DNA from 4 places in the Streptomyces sp. NPDC058469 genome. Region 2 is predicted to be linked to each of the others. Evidence: riboswitches for the same ligand, from Rfam matches in the RefSeq annotation. Region 2 holds a riboswitch; each other region holds the start of a gene.
The links. A riboswitch is a leader RNA that binds a small molecule or an ion and turns the genes downstream of it on or off. The one in region 2 is predicted to bind cyclic di-AMP.
Positions count from the first base shown of each region.

Region 1: linked by a shared signal. The riboswitch ahead of ACFWP5_RS26320 (M23 family metallopeptidase) and the one ahead of ACFWP5_RS21460 (transglycosylase family protein) in region 2 are both predicted to bind cyclic di-AMP.
Region 3: linked by a shared signal. The riboswitch ahead of ACFWP5_RS35310 (M23 family metallopeptidase) and the one ahead of ACFWP5_RS21460 (transglycosylase family protein) in region 2 are both predicted to bind cyclic di-AMP.
Region 4: linked by a shared signal. The riboswitch ahead of ACFWP5_RS48580 (NlpC/P60 family protein) and the one ahead of ACFWP5_RS21460 (transglycosylase family protein) in region 2 are both predicted to bind cyclic di-AMP.

Region 1 is NZ_JBHXME010000066.1:12,314-15,493, reverse strand. It holds gene ACFWP5_RS26325 (PP2C family protein-serine/threonine phosphatase) at 1-921, shown strand, start outside; cyclic di-AMP (ydaO/yuaA leader) riboswitch at 1,169-1,325, shown strand; gene ACFWP5_RS26320 (M23 family metallopeptidase) at 1,337-2,347, shown strand; gene ACFWP5_RS26315 (aldo/keto reductase) at 2,391-3,180, shown strand, end outside.
Region 2 is NZ_JBHXME010000048.1:12,652-15,831, reverse strand. It holds gene eno (phosphopyruvate hydratase) at 1-494, opposite strand, end outside; gene ACFWP5_RS21460 (transglycosylase family protein) at 856-1,560, opposite strand; cyclic di-AMP (ydaO/yuaA leader) riboswitch at 1,564-1,746, opposite strand; gene ACFWP5_RS21455 (transglycosylase family protein) at 1,940-2,920, opposite strand; partial or broken gene ACFWP5_RS21450 (cytochrome P450) at 3,089-3,180, opposite strand, start outside.
Region 3 is NZ_JBHXME010000110.1:8,546-11,725, forward strand. It holds gene ACFWP5_RS35305 (GntR family transcriptional regulator) at 1-425, opposite strand, end outside; gene ACFWP5_RS35310 (M23 family metallopeptidase) at 614-1,369, opposite strand; cyclic di-AMP (ydaO/yuaA leader) riboswitch at 1,383-1,546, opposite strand; gene ACFWP5_RS35315 (M16 family metallopeptidase) at 1,761-3,149, opposite strand; gene ACFWP5_RS35320 (M16 family metallopeptidase) at 3,146-3,180, opposite strand, start outside.
Region 4 is NZ_JBHXME010000230.1:1,115-4,294, reverse strand. It holds gene ACFWP5_RS48585 (hypothetical protein) at 1-5, opposite strand, end outside; gene ACFWP5_RS48580 (NlpC/P60 family protein) at 209-1,702, opposite strand; cyclic di-AMP (ydaO/yuaA leader) riboswitch at 1,711-1,883, opposite strand; gene ACFWP5_RS48575 (DUF1996 domain-containing protein) at 2,219-3,180, shown strand, end outside.

The DNA of each region.
Region 1 (3,180 bases), on a different contig from region 2:
CGGCGCGGCACCGTGCTCACCGGCCTGGTCTCCGTCGCCGTCGTCCTCGCGATCCACGTCAGGCTCGGCATCGTCTTCCACACCGACGCGGTCACCGAGGTGATCACCGTGGCGACGGTCGCCGTGCTCGCCGTCCTCATCAACCTCCTGGTCCGCCGCAGCAGCGAACAGCTCGCCTCCGCGCGCGAGATCGCCGAGGCCGCCCAGCGCGCCGTCCTGCCCGAACCGGCCGAGCGGATCGGCGGGTTCGAGATCGCCGCACGGTACGAGGCGGCGCAGGAGGGCGCGTTCATCGGCGGCGACCTGTACGCGGTGCAGGACACCCCGCACGGCGTACGGCTGGTCGTCGGCGACGTGCGCGGCAAGGGCATGGGCGCGGTCGCCGCCGTGGCCGTGGTGATCGGGGCGTTCCGGGAGGCCGCCGAGCAGGAGGCCACCCTGGAGGCGGTCGCCCAGCGGCTGGAGCGGGCGCTGGCACGCGAGGGCACCCGGCGCGACGGGCTCGACGCGTTCGAGGGGTTCACCACGGCCGTCCTCGCCGAACTCCCGCACGGCGACGGCGTCGTACGGATCGTCGACCGGGGCCATCCGCCGCCGCTGCTCCTGCACGAGGACGGCACCGTGCGCACGTTGCAGGTCCAGGAGCCCGCACTGCCGCTGGGCATGGGCGAGTTGGGGGTCTGGCCCGACCGCGCCGAGGAGTTCGCGTTCCCCGGCGGGGCCACCCTCCTCGTCCACACCGACGGGCTGTCCGAGGCGCGCGACTCCCACGGCGTCTTCTACGACCCCGGGGCGCGGCTGGCCGGCCGGACCTTCCGCAGTCCCGAGGCGCTGCTCGGCATCCTCGCCAAGGAGGTGCGCCGGTACTCCGGGGGCTGGATGACGGACGACATGGCGATGATCGCCGTACGGCATCCGTAGACAGGCAACTACGGCGGTTGTCACCGGTGGTGACCGGGTGAGAGCCCTCCGCATAACAACTGACATGCCGTCAGTACCTGTGGAAATTCCGAGACTTGGCCAACTCGCCCGTTTTTCGCCGGTGGTGGGCCGTTCGTCCAGCAAGGAAAGGTTAATGATCAAGCCGAACAGCTTGGAAACGGGCGCCCGTGTCTATTAACGTTCGATAACGCAGCGCGGTCGTCCCAGCCGTCACAAGAGACAGCTCCGTGCGCACGCGCCGAATCCCGCGAGGGAACCGGGGAACCACCACTTGGGGTGAATCGCTCGTCGACAGCCGTGGCGACACGGCAGGTTTACGCGCGTAGGAGACCTTCCTGCTCCGAACCCGTCAGCTAACCCGGTAGGCGAGAAGGAAGGAAAGGAGCACGCCCACGTGGCGTCCAACCAGGCTGCCCCAGAAGCCCCTGTCGTCTACGGCGGTTTCCGCCCCGACGAGGGCCCCTGGGAGGAGTGGAATCCCAGCGCGGAGTCCGTTCCTCCCAACCGCGGCAAGCACCGTGTCGCCAAGCAGCGTGGTGGCGGAGGATTCGCCCGCAGCTCCACCGTCCTGGGCGTCGGTGTCATAGCCGCCGTCAGCGCGGGCGGTATGGCCAGCGCCAACACCGGCAAGCCGCCGGTCTCCATCTCCCTGCCCGACCTGCCCTCGGTGGGTCATCTGCTGGACGACTCGTCCAGTAGTACCCCCAAGGGTTCCGCGACCGCGCTCAGCAGCGTCGGCGTGACCACCACCGAGACCGCCAAGGGCGCCTCGGACGCGGGCGAGCTGCTGCGCAACCGGATCATGGCGCAGGCCGAGTCGCAGCAGGTGCAGGTCGAGGGCAAGTCGAAGGCCGCCGTCGAGGCCGCCGTCGCCAAGCAGGTCGACGACGCCGCCGCCAAGGCCGAGAAGGACGCCGCGAAGAAGGCCGCCGACGCGAAGAAGGCCGCGGAGGCCGCCGCCAAGAAGAAGGCCGAGGCCGCGAAGCTCGCCGCGCTCGCCAAGCAGTACACGCTGCCGGTCGTCTCGTACACGATCACCGGCACCTTCGGCCAGGCCGGATCGATGTGGTCCTCCGGCTACCACACCGGGCTCGACTTCGCCGCACCCACCGGCACGCTGATCAAGGCCGTGCACAGCGGCACGGTCACCGAGGCGGGCTGGGCCGGGTCGTACGGCTACCGCACGATCATCACCCTCGACGACGGCACCGAGCTGTGGTTCTGCCACCAGTCCTCGATCAACGTCAGCGTCGGGCAGAAGGTCGCCACCGGCGACGTCATCGGCCGCGTGGGCGCCACCGGCAACGTGACCGGGCCGCACCTCCACCTGGAGGTGCACATCAACGGCGCCGCCACCGCGAGCGACCCGGCGCCCTGGCTGCGCAGCAAGGGCCTCAACCCCTGAGCGTCTGGAATATCCGGTTCCGGTCCGGCTGTTGAAGAGGGTCATGACTTCTCTTCGCAAGCTGGGCCGGTCCGACCTCGAGGTCTTCCCGCTCTCCCTCGGCGGCAACGTCTTCGGCTGGACCGCCGACGAGGCGGCCTCCTTCGCCGTCCTCGACGCGTACACGGCCGCGGGCGGCAACTTCGTCGACACCGCCGACTCGTACTCGGCGTTCGCGCCGGGCAACCACGGCGGCGAGTCCGAGACCATCATCGGCAAGTGGGTCAAGGCCCGAGGCAACCGCTCCGACGTCGTCATCGCCACCAAGGTCAGCCAGCACCCCGACTTCCCGGGCCTGAGCGCCGCCAACATCAAGGCCGCCGCCGACGCTTCCCTGCGCCGCTTGGACACCGACCACATCGACCTCTACTACACCCACTTCGACAAGGTCGAGGTGCCGGTCGAGGAGATCATCGGCGCGCTGGACGAGCTGGTGAAGGCGGGCAAGGTGCGGCACATCGCCGCCTCCAACATCACCCCGGAGCGCCTCCGGGCGTCCCTCGACTTCTCCGAGCGCGAGGGCCTGGCGCGCTATGTCGCCCTCCAGCCCCACTACAACCTGGTCTCGCGCGGCACATACGAGGGCGAGCTGAGCGAGCTCGCCGCGAAGGCAGGCCTGTCCGCGGTCCCGTACTTCGCGCTGGCCTCCGGCTTCCTCACCGGCAAGTACCGCCCCGGTACGACGGTCGACAGCCCGCGTGCCGAGGGCGCCGCGAAGCACCTGAACACCGAGCGCGGGCAACAGGTCCTCACCGCCCTCGACGAGGTCGCGCAGGCCCACGACGCCCCGGTCG
Region 2 (3,180 bases):
TGGATGTCCACGTTGGAGTCGGCGTGCGAGCCGCCGTTCAGGATGTTCATCATCGGAACGGGCAGCAGGTGCGCGTTCGGACCACCGAGGTAGCGGAAGAGGGGGAGGTCGCTGGCCTCGGACGCGGCGTGCGCGACGGCGAGGGAGACGCCGAGGATGGCGTTGGCGCCGAGCGAGCCCTTGTTGTCGGTGGCGTCCAGGTCGAACATCGCCTGGTCGATCAGGCGCTGCTCGGTGGCGTCGTAGCCGACGAGCTCCGGGCCGATCTGCTCGATGACGGCGAGGACGGCCTTCTCGACACCCTTGCCGCCGTAGCGGTTGGGGTCACCGTCACGCAGCTCGACGGCTTCGAAGGCACCCGTGGAGGCGCCGGACGGAACGGCGGCACGACCCGTGCTGCCGTCGTCGAGGCCGACCTCGACCTCGACCGTGGGGTTGCCTCGGGAGTCCAGGATTTCCCGGGCTACGACGACGTCGATGGACGGCACGAGCATCTCCTTCTTGGGATCTGACGCGGCTACGGCAGTACCGCAGCGGCTCTGCGAGACGAGCCTAACCGGCTCCGGGCGATTGGCCATCCGGTCGGCCGTCTGTTGGACAGAACCGAGAGTAAATTGTTTCCGAACGGAACAAAGAGTCGTCGCAAGCAGCGGGCCAAGTAACGGACAGCAAGCCGGGCGACGGACATGAAAAAACCCCGCCCCGGTGCGTACGGGGGAACACGCACCGGAGCGGGGAGCCCGTGGGGGACGGGGGTGACCCTCACGAGGTCTCCATGATGGACACCGCGGATGTGAGGGCGCTGTGGTTCAGCTACGAGCCGAGTGTCAGCGGCGCGGCGTCAGAGGCGCGCTGTCACTTCAGGTGGAGCTGCTGGCCCGGGTAGATGAAGTCGGCGTCGTCGACGATGTCCTTGTTCAGCTTGAACAGCTGCTGCCAGCCGCCCTTCACCTTGTGCTTCTCGGCGATGGAGCTGAGGGTGTCGCCCTTGACGACCTTGTACTCGCCGTCACCCTTCTTGACCTTCTTGCCGGTCGGGGTGGAGACGGTCTTCTTGGCGGCCGGGCGCTCGGCGGAGCGGGAGGCCGTCGTGTCGGACGTGGAGCGGTCGGTGGTGCCGCTGCTGCTCGACGAGCTGTTGCCGCTGCTGTTCGAGCTGGAGCTGGAGGAGCTGCCACCGGAGTAGGCGGCGCCCGACAGGCCGGTGCCGCAGGTGGGCCAGGCGCCCTTGCCCTGGGCGGCGAGAACCTTCTCGGCGACGGAGATCTGCTGGGACTTGGAGGCCTGGTTCGCGGTGGAGGCGTAGGCGGTGCCGCCGTACGCGGCCCACGTCGAGGCGGAGAACTGCAGGCCGCCGTAGTAGCCGTTACCGGTGTTGATGGACCAGTTGCCGCCGGACTCGCAGCTGGCGACCGTGTCCCACTCGGACGCGGTGGCGGCGGAGGCGTTGCCGACCGCCATGAGCGGGGCGGCTATGGCGACACCGGTGACGCCGGCGAGCGTGGCGACGCGGGTGGCCTTGGACGGGCGGCGGTGCTTGCCCTTGCCGGAAAACAGCATGGAAGATCCCCTCACCGACGCCTGCGAGGTGAGCTGTCGGGTTCGGGCCGTGTGAGTTGCCCGGCCGCGTCTCGTACGTCTCGTACGAGGCGCGACTTCACCCCTAGCCGGTTCCGGTCGTCTCTCAACCCCCGGGCCCGGCGCTTACCTTGGGTCCCCCGCTCCTGCCTACGGCGCTTTACGCGACGACTGTTCCCGGAGGCCGCTGGCAGGACTCGGCGTTGCGGCAACCGGATGCTCGTGGTGACGAGCGGCCTTGACCGTAGACAGGGAAGCCGCGGGATTTCAAAGACGATCAGGGCTTCTGAGACTCATCCCACACTTTCACCAAACCGGACATTCAACTCGAAGCGTGACGCGAACTCCCGCTGTTCTCTTGCTACTTTTCGCCCGTTTCCGTACCGACGTCCAAGGTCTGACCGGCGGCGATCTGGGTCGGATCGGCGCCTATCACCTTTTTGTTCTCGGCGTAGAGCGCACGCCATCCGCCGTCGAAGCCAAGGGAGTCGGCGATGGACGCGAGGGAGTCGCCGGCGCGGACGGTGTAGGTCTGCGGCGACACACTTTCCTCGGCACTGGCCCCGCGATGCTTCCCGGCACTCTGCTGACCGCTCGCCTGCACGCCGGAATCATCGAGCGCACCGGTGTCGACGAGGCTCCATTTGCCCACCGCCTGGGCCGGGTTGTCCGATTCGTCAATTTTCGGGGAAGCGACGACCGAGTCGTTACCGGACGAAGGAGTGGCGGACTTGTCGGACTTGGCGGAGTTGTCCGACGCGGTGGGCGAGGGGCTGGTCGACGAGTCGCCGCCGGAGTTACCGGACGAATCGGATGAATTCGAGTCCGTGACGCCGGAGTCGGACAACCCGGAGGAAGCGGATGAGTCGGACGAGTCAGAAGAACCGGAGCCGGAGTCGGACGAGTCGGTCGGGGTGGACGACGGGGAGTCACTCGCGAGGCCGGTGTCGACGTTCGTCGAACCCGAGGTCGTGGTGAGGCCGGAGAGCAGCGCGCAGGTGGTCCAGGCGGAGGTGCCCTTGTCGTCGAGGACCTTCTCGGCGACGGCTATCTGCTGGGAGCGGCTGGCCAGATCGGCGCTCGGGGCGTAGGCGAGGCCGCCGTACTTGTCCCATTCGTCCTGGGACATCTGCAGGCCGCCGTAATACCCGTTGCCGCTGTTCTCGCTCCAGGAGCCGCCGCTCTCGCAGTTGGCCACCCTGTCCCAGGTGGTGCCGTCGGCGGCGTTCGCGGAGGCGGCGCCCAGGAGCGGGATGGCGATGGCGGAGCCGGTCACGCCGGCCGCGACGAGCAGAGCCGGAGCCTGACGGGGGCGACGGTGACGACCGTTCCCGGAGAGCATGCGGAGGCCTTTCGCGTGACAGCGGGGGGAGCGCGCGGCGGGCGGTGCGGGGGTGGTGCGGGTCGCCGCGCTGGTAGGTGAACGTATCCACAGTCGATCACTTGTCACAAGTTAATGCCACGGAGATCACGTGAAGATCACAGAGTTGAAGAACTGTCACTTTCGGGTTTACGGGACCGGATTGCCTGTTCGGAGGTGCTCCGGGGTGAACTCCACAGGGAGGGTTCGCAGTCCGCGCATGATGAGGCCGCCGCGCCAGC
Region 3 (3,180 bases), on a different contig from region 2:
GCGGGGCTCCCGGAGGCCTGTGCCAGCGTCTCGTGGAACCAGCTGCCCAGGGAGCGCAGATCCTCGCTGTTGCCCCGCCTGGCGCGCTCCTGGCCCAGCCTGACGAGGCCGCGCAGCACCTTGAGGTGGGCCTCGGTGCGCCGCTGGGCGGCCCGCGAGGCACCGAGCGGCTCCAGCAGCATCCGCATCTCCAGCAGGTCGGCGGCCTCCTGCTCGGTCGGTTCCGCGACGCACGCGCCCGCGTGCCGCCGGGTCACGACGAACCCCTCGGCCTCCAGCGTGCGCAGGGCCTCCCGGACGGGGACGCGCGAGACCCCGTACCGGCGCGCGAGGAGTTCCTCCGTGAGCCGGCTGCCGCGCTCGTAGACACCGGCGACGATGTCGTCCCGGATCGCCGTGCATACCGAGTGCGCCGGAATACGCATGTCCGACCTCCGCCTTAATCCCCGTGAAACGTCGACGATTGACGTGTGTTCCGTGACTCTATTGCAATGAGCGGGAATTTCCGATGGCGGGCCGGAATCCATGGATATTTTTTGGACAGGAGGGCTCCGGAAACACCGAAAGCCCCGGCCGGGCGGGCCAGGGCTTCGGGAAGTGCGGCGCTGAGTCGTCAGACGTTCACGCCGTGCTGGCGGAGGTAGGCGACGGGGTCGACGTCGGAGCCGTACTCGGCGGTCGTGCGGGCCTCGAAGTGGAGGTGCGGTCCGGTGACGTTGCCGGTCGCCCCGGAGAGGCCGATCTGCTCGCCCGGGGTGACCGTCTGGCCGACGGAGACACCGATGGACGACAGGTGGCCGTACATGGTGTACATGCCGTCGGCCATCTTGATCACGACCTGATTGCCGTACGAGCCGCCCCAGCCGGCCTCGACGACGGTGCCGGAGCCCACCGCGTGCACGGAGGTGCCGGTCGAGGCGTGGAAGTCGATGCCCGTGTGGGCACCGGAGGACCACAGGGAACCGCCGGTCTTGTAGCCGGTGGAGACGTACGAGCCGGTGACCGGCGCGACGAAGGTGTTGAGCTTCTTGCGCTCGGCGGCGCGGGCGGCGCGTACCTCGGCCTCGCGCTCCGCCTTGGCCAGTGCGGCGGCCTTGGCGCGGGCCTCCTCCTTGGCGGCCTGCTCGGCCGCGGCCTGCTGCTGGGCGGCGGCCTGGGCGTCGATCTTCTCGGCGACGGCGTCGCCCATGGCGATGACGGGGGTGAGACCGGTCTGTTCTACGGCGGGCTCCGCGGCGAACGCGGGGGCGCTCGCGAGGGTGCCGACGACGCCGGTGGTGGTGAGGGCCGCGACACTCGCGACACGAACGGTGGTGCGGTGGGTCCGGCTCGGGCGACGGTGCTTCCCGGTGGCGCGGGTGAACGCCATGAAGTGGCTGGTCCTTTCCTTCCTTCTCGCCTACCGGGTTAGCTGACGGGTTCGGAGCAGGAAGGTCTCCTACGGACCCCCTCGCTACGCGCGCGGGCGTCCGATTCACCCCAGGGACTCTTGTGGGTCCCCGGCTCCCCTGGCTCGCGCCGTACGGGGACTCGGCGATGGCTGTCCGGTGCCACGAGTGCGGCGCGGTGCCTGACGGACAGCCGGACCGACGCTAAGGGGGGCAACTTTCAATCCCCAAACGGATCACGGTTTTTGTTGCGCATGCCACAGGGCAGACAGGCAACCTCTCCCCCAATTCGGACAATAGGGGGCCCTGGTGACGCTTCAGTCACCAGGGCCCCCACGCGCGCGTGCCGCTGCTCGGCTCTCTACACGTCGTCTACTCGGCCGGGACGACGGTCACTTCGCCGATGCCGAGAGCCTCCACGGGCTCCTTGATCTGCTCCGCGTCGCCGACGAGGATCGTCACCAGACGGTCCACCGGGAAGGCGTTGACGACCGCCGCGGTGGCCTCCACGGTGCCGGTCGCGGCGAGCTGCTGATACAGCGTCGCCTGGTAGTCGTCGGGCAGGTGCTGCTCGACCTGGTCGGCCAGCGTGCTCGCGACGGCCGCGGCGGTCTCGTACTTGAGCGGCGCCACCCCGACGAGGTTCTGTACGGCGATGTCCCGCTCGGCGTCGGTGAGTCCGCCCTCGGCGAGCTTGCGGAGCACCGTCCACAGGTCGTCCAGGGCGGGACCGGTGTTCGGGGTGTCCACGGAGCCGCTGATGGCGAGCATCGAGGCGCCCGTGCCGTCGGGTGCCGAACGCAGCACCTGGCCGAACGCCCGCACACCGTAGGTGTAGCCCTTCTCCTCGCGCAGGACGCGGTCCAGGCGGGAGGTGAGGGTGCCGCCGAGGCAGTATGTGCCGAGCACCTGGGCCGGCCACACGCGGTCGTGCCGGTCGGCTCCGACGCGGCCGATGAGCAGCTGCGTCTGGACGGCGCCGGGACGGTGCACGATCACGACGCGCCCGGTGTCGTCGGCGGTCACCGGCGGCACGGGACGCGGCTGGGCGGAGGAGCCCGTCCACGAGCCCAGGGTCTCGGCGAGCAGCGTGTCCAGGTCGATGCCGGTGAGGTCGCCGACGACCACGACGGTGGCCGTCGCGGGGCGCACGTGCCGGTCGTAGAAGGCGCGTACGGCCCCGGAGTCGATCTTCTGGACGGTCTCCTCGGTGCCCTGGCGCGGGCGCGACATGCGCGAGGTCGCCGGGAACAGCTCCTTGGAGAGCTCCTTGGCCGCGCGGCGGGACGGGTTGGCCGTCTCGTGCGGGATCTCGTCGAGGCGGTTGCGGACCAGCCGCTCGACCTCGCTGTCCGCGAAGGCGGGCGCCCGCAGCGCGTCCGACAGCAGACCGAGGCCCTTGGCCAGGCGCGAGGCCGGGACCTCCAGGCTCAGGCGCAGTCCGGGGTGGTCGGCGTGCGCGTCGAGGGTGGCGCCGGAGCGCTCCAGCTCGGCGGCGAACTCCTCGGCGGAGTGCTTGTCGGTTCCCTCGGAGAAGGCCCGCGCGGTGATCGTGGCGACACCGTCCAGGCCGGCCGGTTCGGCGTCCAGGGGCGCGTCCAGGAGCACCTCGACGGCGACGACCTGCTGGCCGGGGCGGTGGCAGCGCAGCACGGTCAGGCCGTTGCCGAGGGTCCCGCGCTCCGGGGCCGGGAAGGCCCACGGCCTGGCCTCGCCGGCCTGGGGCTGCGGGTGGAATTCCATCGTGGCGAGCTCGGTCACTTGGCCGCCTCCTCGTTCTCGTCGGTGGCCG
Region 4 (3,180 bases), on a different contig from region 2:
TACATGTCCGCTCCCGGCCGCCTCTTCGTCCTCGTCGCCCCGCACCCGCACCGGCGGTGGGCCCGCCTGCCGGGGCACGGTCGTCGTGTCTCTGTCGACGCTACGACCGTGTCCCAGGATGCACCACTCGTACGGGTCAACGACGCGGTTGGCCGGGAGTGTCGCGGGGTGTGCGGTCAGGGCCGGGAAATGCCCGGCCCCGATCGGATCAGGCGGGCCGTACGGCGCCCCGGATGGCGGCGGCACCGGCGTGGAAGATCGATTCCTCGCGGATCGGCGTACCCGGGCTCGGCGCGTGGATCATCAGGCCGTTGCCGGTGTAGATGCCGACGTGGTCGATGCTGTCGTAGAAGAAGATCAGGTCGCCGGGGCGGATGTCCGTGAGCGGGACGAGCGCGCCGGCGCCCGACTGTTCCTGGGCGGTGCGCGGGAGAAGGACGCCCGCGGCCTTCCAGGCGGCCTGGGTGAGGCTGGAGCAGTCGTACGCGTCCGGTCCCGCCGCGCCCCACAGGCACGGCCTGCCGATCTGCGCGCGGGCGAAGGCGAGCGCGGTGCTGGTCTTGCTGTGCGTGTTGGGGTCCTGGAGTGCGGCGGGTACGGCCGCGGCGGGTGCCGGGCTGACGGTCGGGGCCGCGGGGAGAATGATCTCCGGGGCCATCGTCGGAGCCGTGGGCAGGGTGAACTCGGGGGCGACGACCGGGGCCGCGGCGAAGGAGACCTCGGCGGGGGGTGCGGTCGGCTGCCACTCCTGCTGCGGCGGGCGCCAGTCCGGTTCCGGTGTGGTGTACCAGGTGGGCGGGCCGGTGGGCTGCTCGGGCACCATGGGTATCTGGCCGGTGGACCAGGTCGGCTGCTCGGTGACCATGGGCATCTGACCGGTGGACCAGGTCGGCTGCTCGGCCACCATGGGTATCTCGCCGGTGGACCAGGTCGCCTCTGGGGCCGGCCAGGAGGTTTCCGGGGTCGGCCAGGGGGCGCTCGCCGGGGCGGGTTGTTCGGAGCGCGGCGCGGCGATGTACGGGAGCAGCTCCAGGTCCGCGGTGAGCGGGTCGAAGACCGGCGCCGGGGCGGCCGCGAGGGCGAACTGCTGTGATTCCACGACGGGCGCGAGCGGCACTTCGATGGCGGGCACGGGCGGCAGGTCGAGGACGGTCGCCTGCGGCATCTGAGCCATCTGAGGCAACTGGGGTGCCTGCGGCGCGGCGGGCGGCAGCGCGGCGATGGGCCCGGCGGTCAACTCCGCGACAGCGGCGGTGAGTTGCGGGGCTGCGAGTTCCGGTACGGAGGTCCCCGCGGTCAGTTCGGCCACGGCGCGGCTGGGCTGCGCTTCGAGTGCTCGGCCGCCGCCTTCGGGCTCGGGGCGTCGTTCGGGGCGCTCCGGCCGAGCTGCCGCCGGGCGGGCGGGAGTCCTGCTGGGCGGGAGGATCGCCGGTACGGTCGGGCCGAGTTGGGCGCGGGCCCGGTCGAACCACTGCTTGGTGACCGCGTCGAGGGCGGGGTCGGAAGGACGCGACGCGCTGGGACGGGGCTCGACACGCTTGCGCGGGCCCCCGGACATCTTGCGCGTGGCGTTGTAGTTTCCGGTGGCCGTCTCGGCCCTGTCGTAAAGGGAATTGATCCGCCGCTGGACTTCGTCACGGCTGGGTCGGTCGTCCACGGTCGGGCCACTGCCTCCGGTGCGCGTACTTCGTTCTGCCGGCATGGCAGACGTGCTCCTTCCGTATCGCGCCTACCGAGTTAGCTGTCGGGTTCGGGCGTCGATCACGGAAGGTTTGCCCTACGGCCCTTGCCCCGACGGGCAGTTGGACCGATTCACCCCAAGTCGGTTGGGTCCCCGGCTCCGGCTGTCGCGAGCGACACACCGGATTCGGCGCAAGCCATGCGGCCCGGCGCTGCTCGCCGGAGTAGGTCGTACGGCCTGAGCGTCAACTTAGCCAACGTGTGTGCCTCGTGTGAAGGTTGAAGCGCGATATGTCCGATACGTTTTTGTGACCTTTACCTCTCCCGGACATGTACCAGGGGTCATGAGCCCGCCGAGCCTGGTGATCCATATGAGGTCGCTATGAATTTTTGAGGCGGTTGAACACACTGGGGTCCGGCTCCGTATTGGGACGGGGGATTTCCATGCCGGGACGATCCGGGCCGACCGATACGTGTAGGAGCAACTTCCTTGGCACGCAACACGCGCAGACGCCCCACGGGCGCACGACGCGCGACGATGGCAGCAGTCGCCCTGATGCTGGGCGGCGGAGGACTGGTGGCGGCGAACGTCTACGCGTCGGCGTCCGAAGGTGGTTGGGGCGGTGACTCCACCAAGCAAGGGTCTCCGGACGCGGCGTCGGGAGGCGCCACGATCGACTGCCCGGACATCGGCACCCAGCTGACGACGGTCCCCGACGAGGCGAAGACCGAGGTCGACGCCCAACTCGCGCTTCTGGACCAGCAGATAACCGAGGCCTACCAGAAACTGAAGGACTCGACGGAGTCCATACGCCAGGACGCCTCCTTCGCCGACAACGCGATCATGAATCCGTTGAAGGAGAAGCGGGCGGCGACCATCGGGCGGATCGACGACGCCATCGCGCGGGTCGGGGACCGCCCGGAGGGACTCGACGCGCTTGCCGGCTGCACACTGATCGCGCCCAAGGACGGGTCCGACGGCCAGGGCGGCGGCGCGAGCAGCAGCGCCAGCGCCAGCGGCGGCGACCAGAGCGGCCAGGACCAGCAGGGCAACCAGCAGTCCACCAACGGGCCCGTCGCCTCGGACTATGCGGACATCACCTCCGTACAGCCGAACGTGAACACTGCGCAGGACCAGGCCGACGCCTCCCGCGGCACGTTCGTCACCGCCTGCGGGGTGAACGAGAACGGCCTGTTCAACTCCGACAACGTGATCGTCGCCCCCGGAGTCACCAACGGCGCCCACCACTTCCACGACTACATCGGCAACCAGTCCAACAACGCCTTCGCCAGCGACGACGTCCTGGCAAAGGCCAACACGAGCTGTGAGAACCCGGGCGACAAGTCCACGTACTACTGGCCCGTGTTGCGCCTGCAGAACGGCAAGCAGGAGCGGGACGCCAACTCGCCCGGCGGCGGCACCGAGGGCAACTCCGGTCAGATCGTCACCGCGAAGGCCGCCACGCTGACGTTCGTGGGCAACCCGAAGACCAAAGTCGT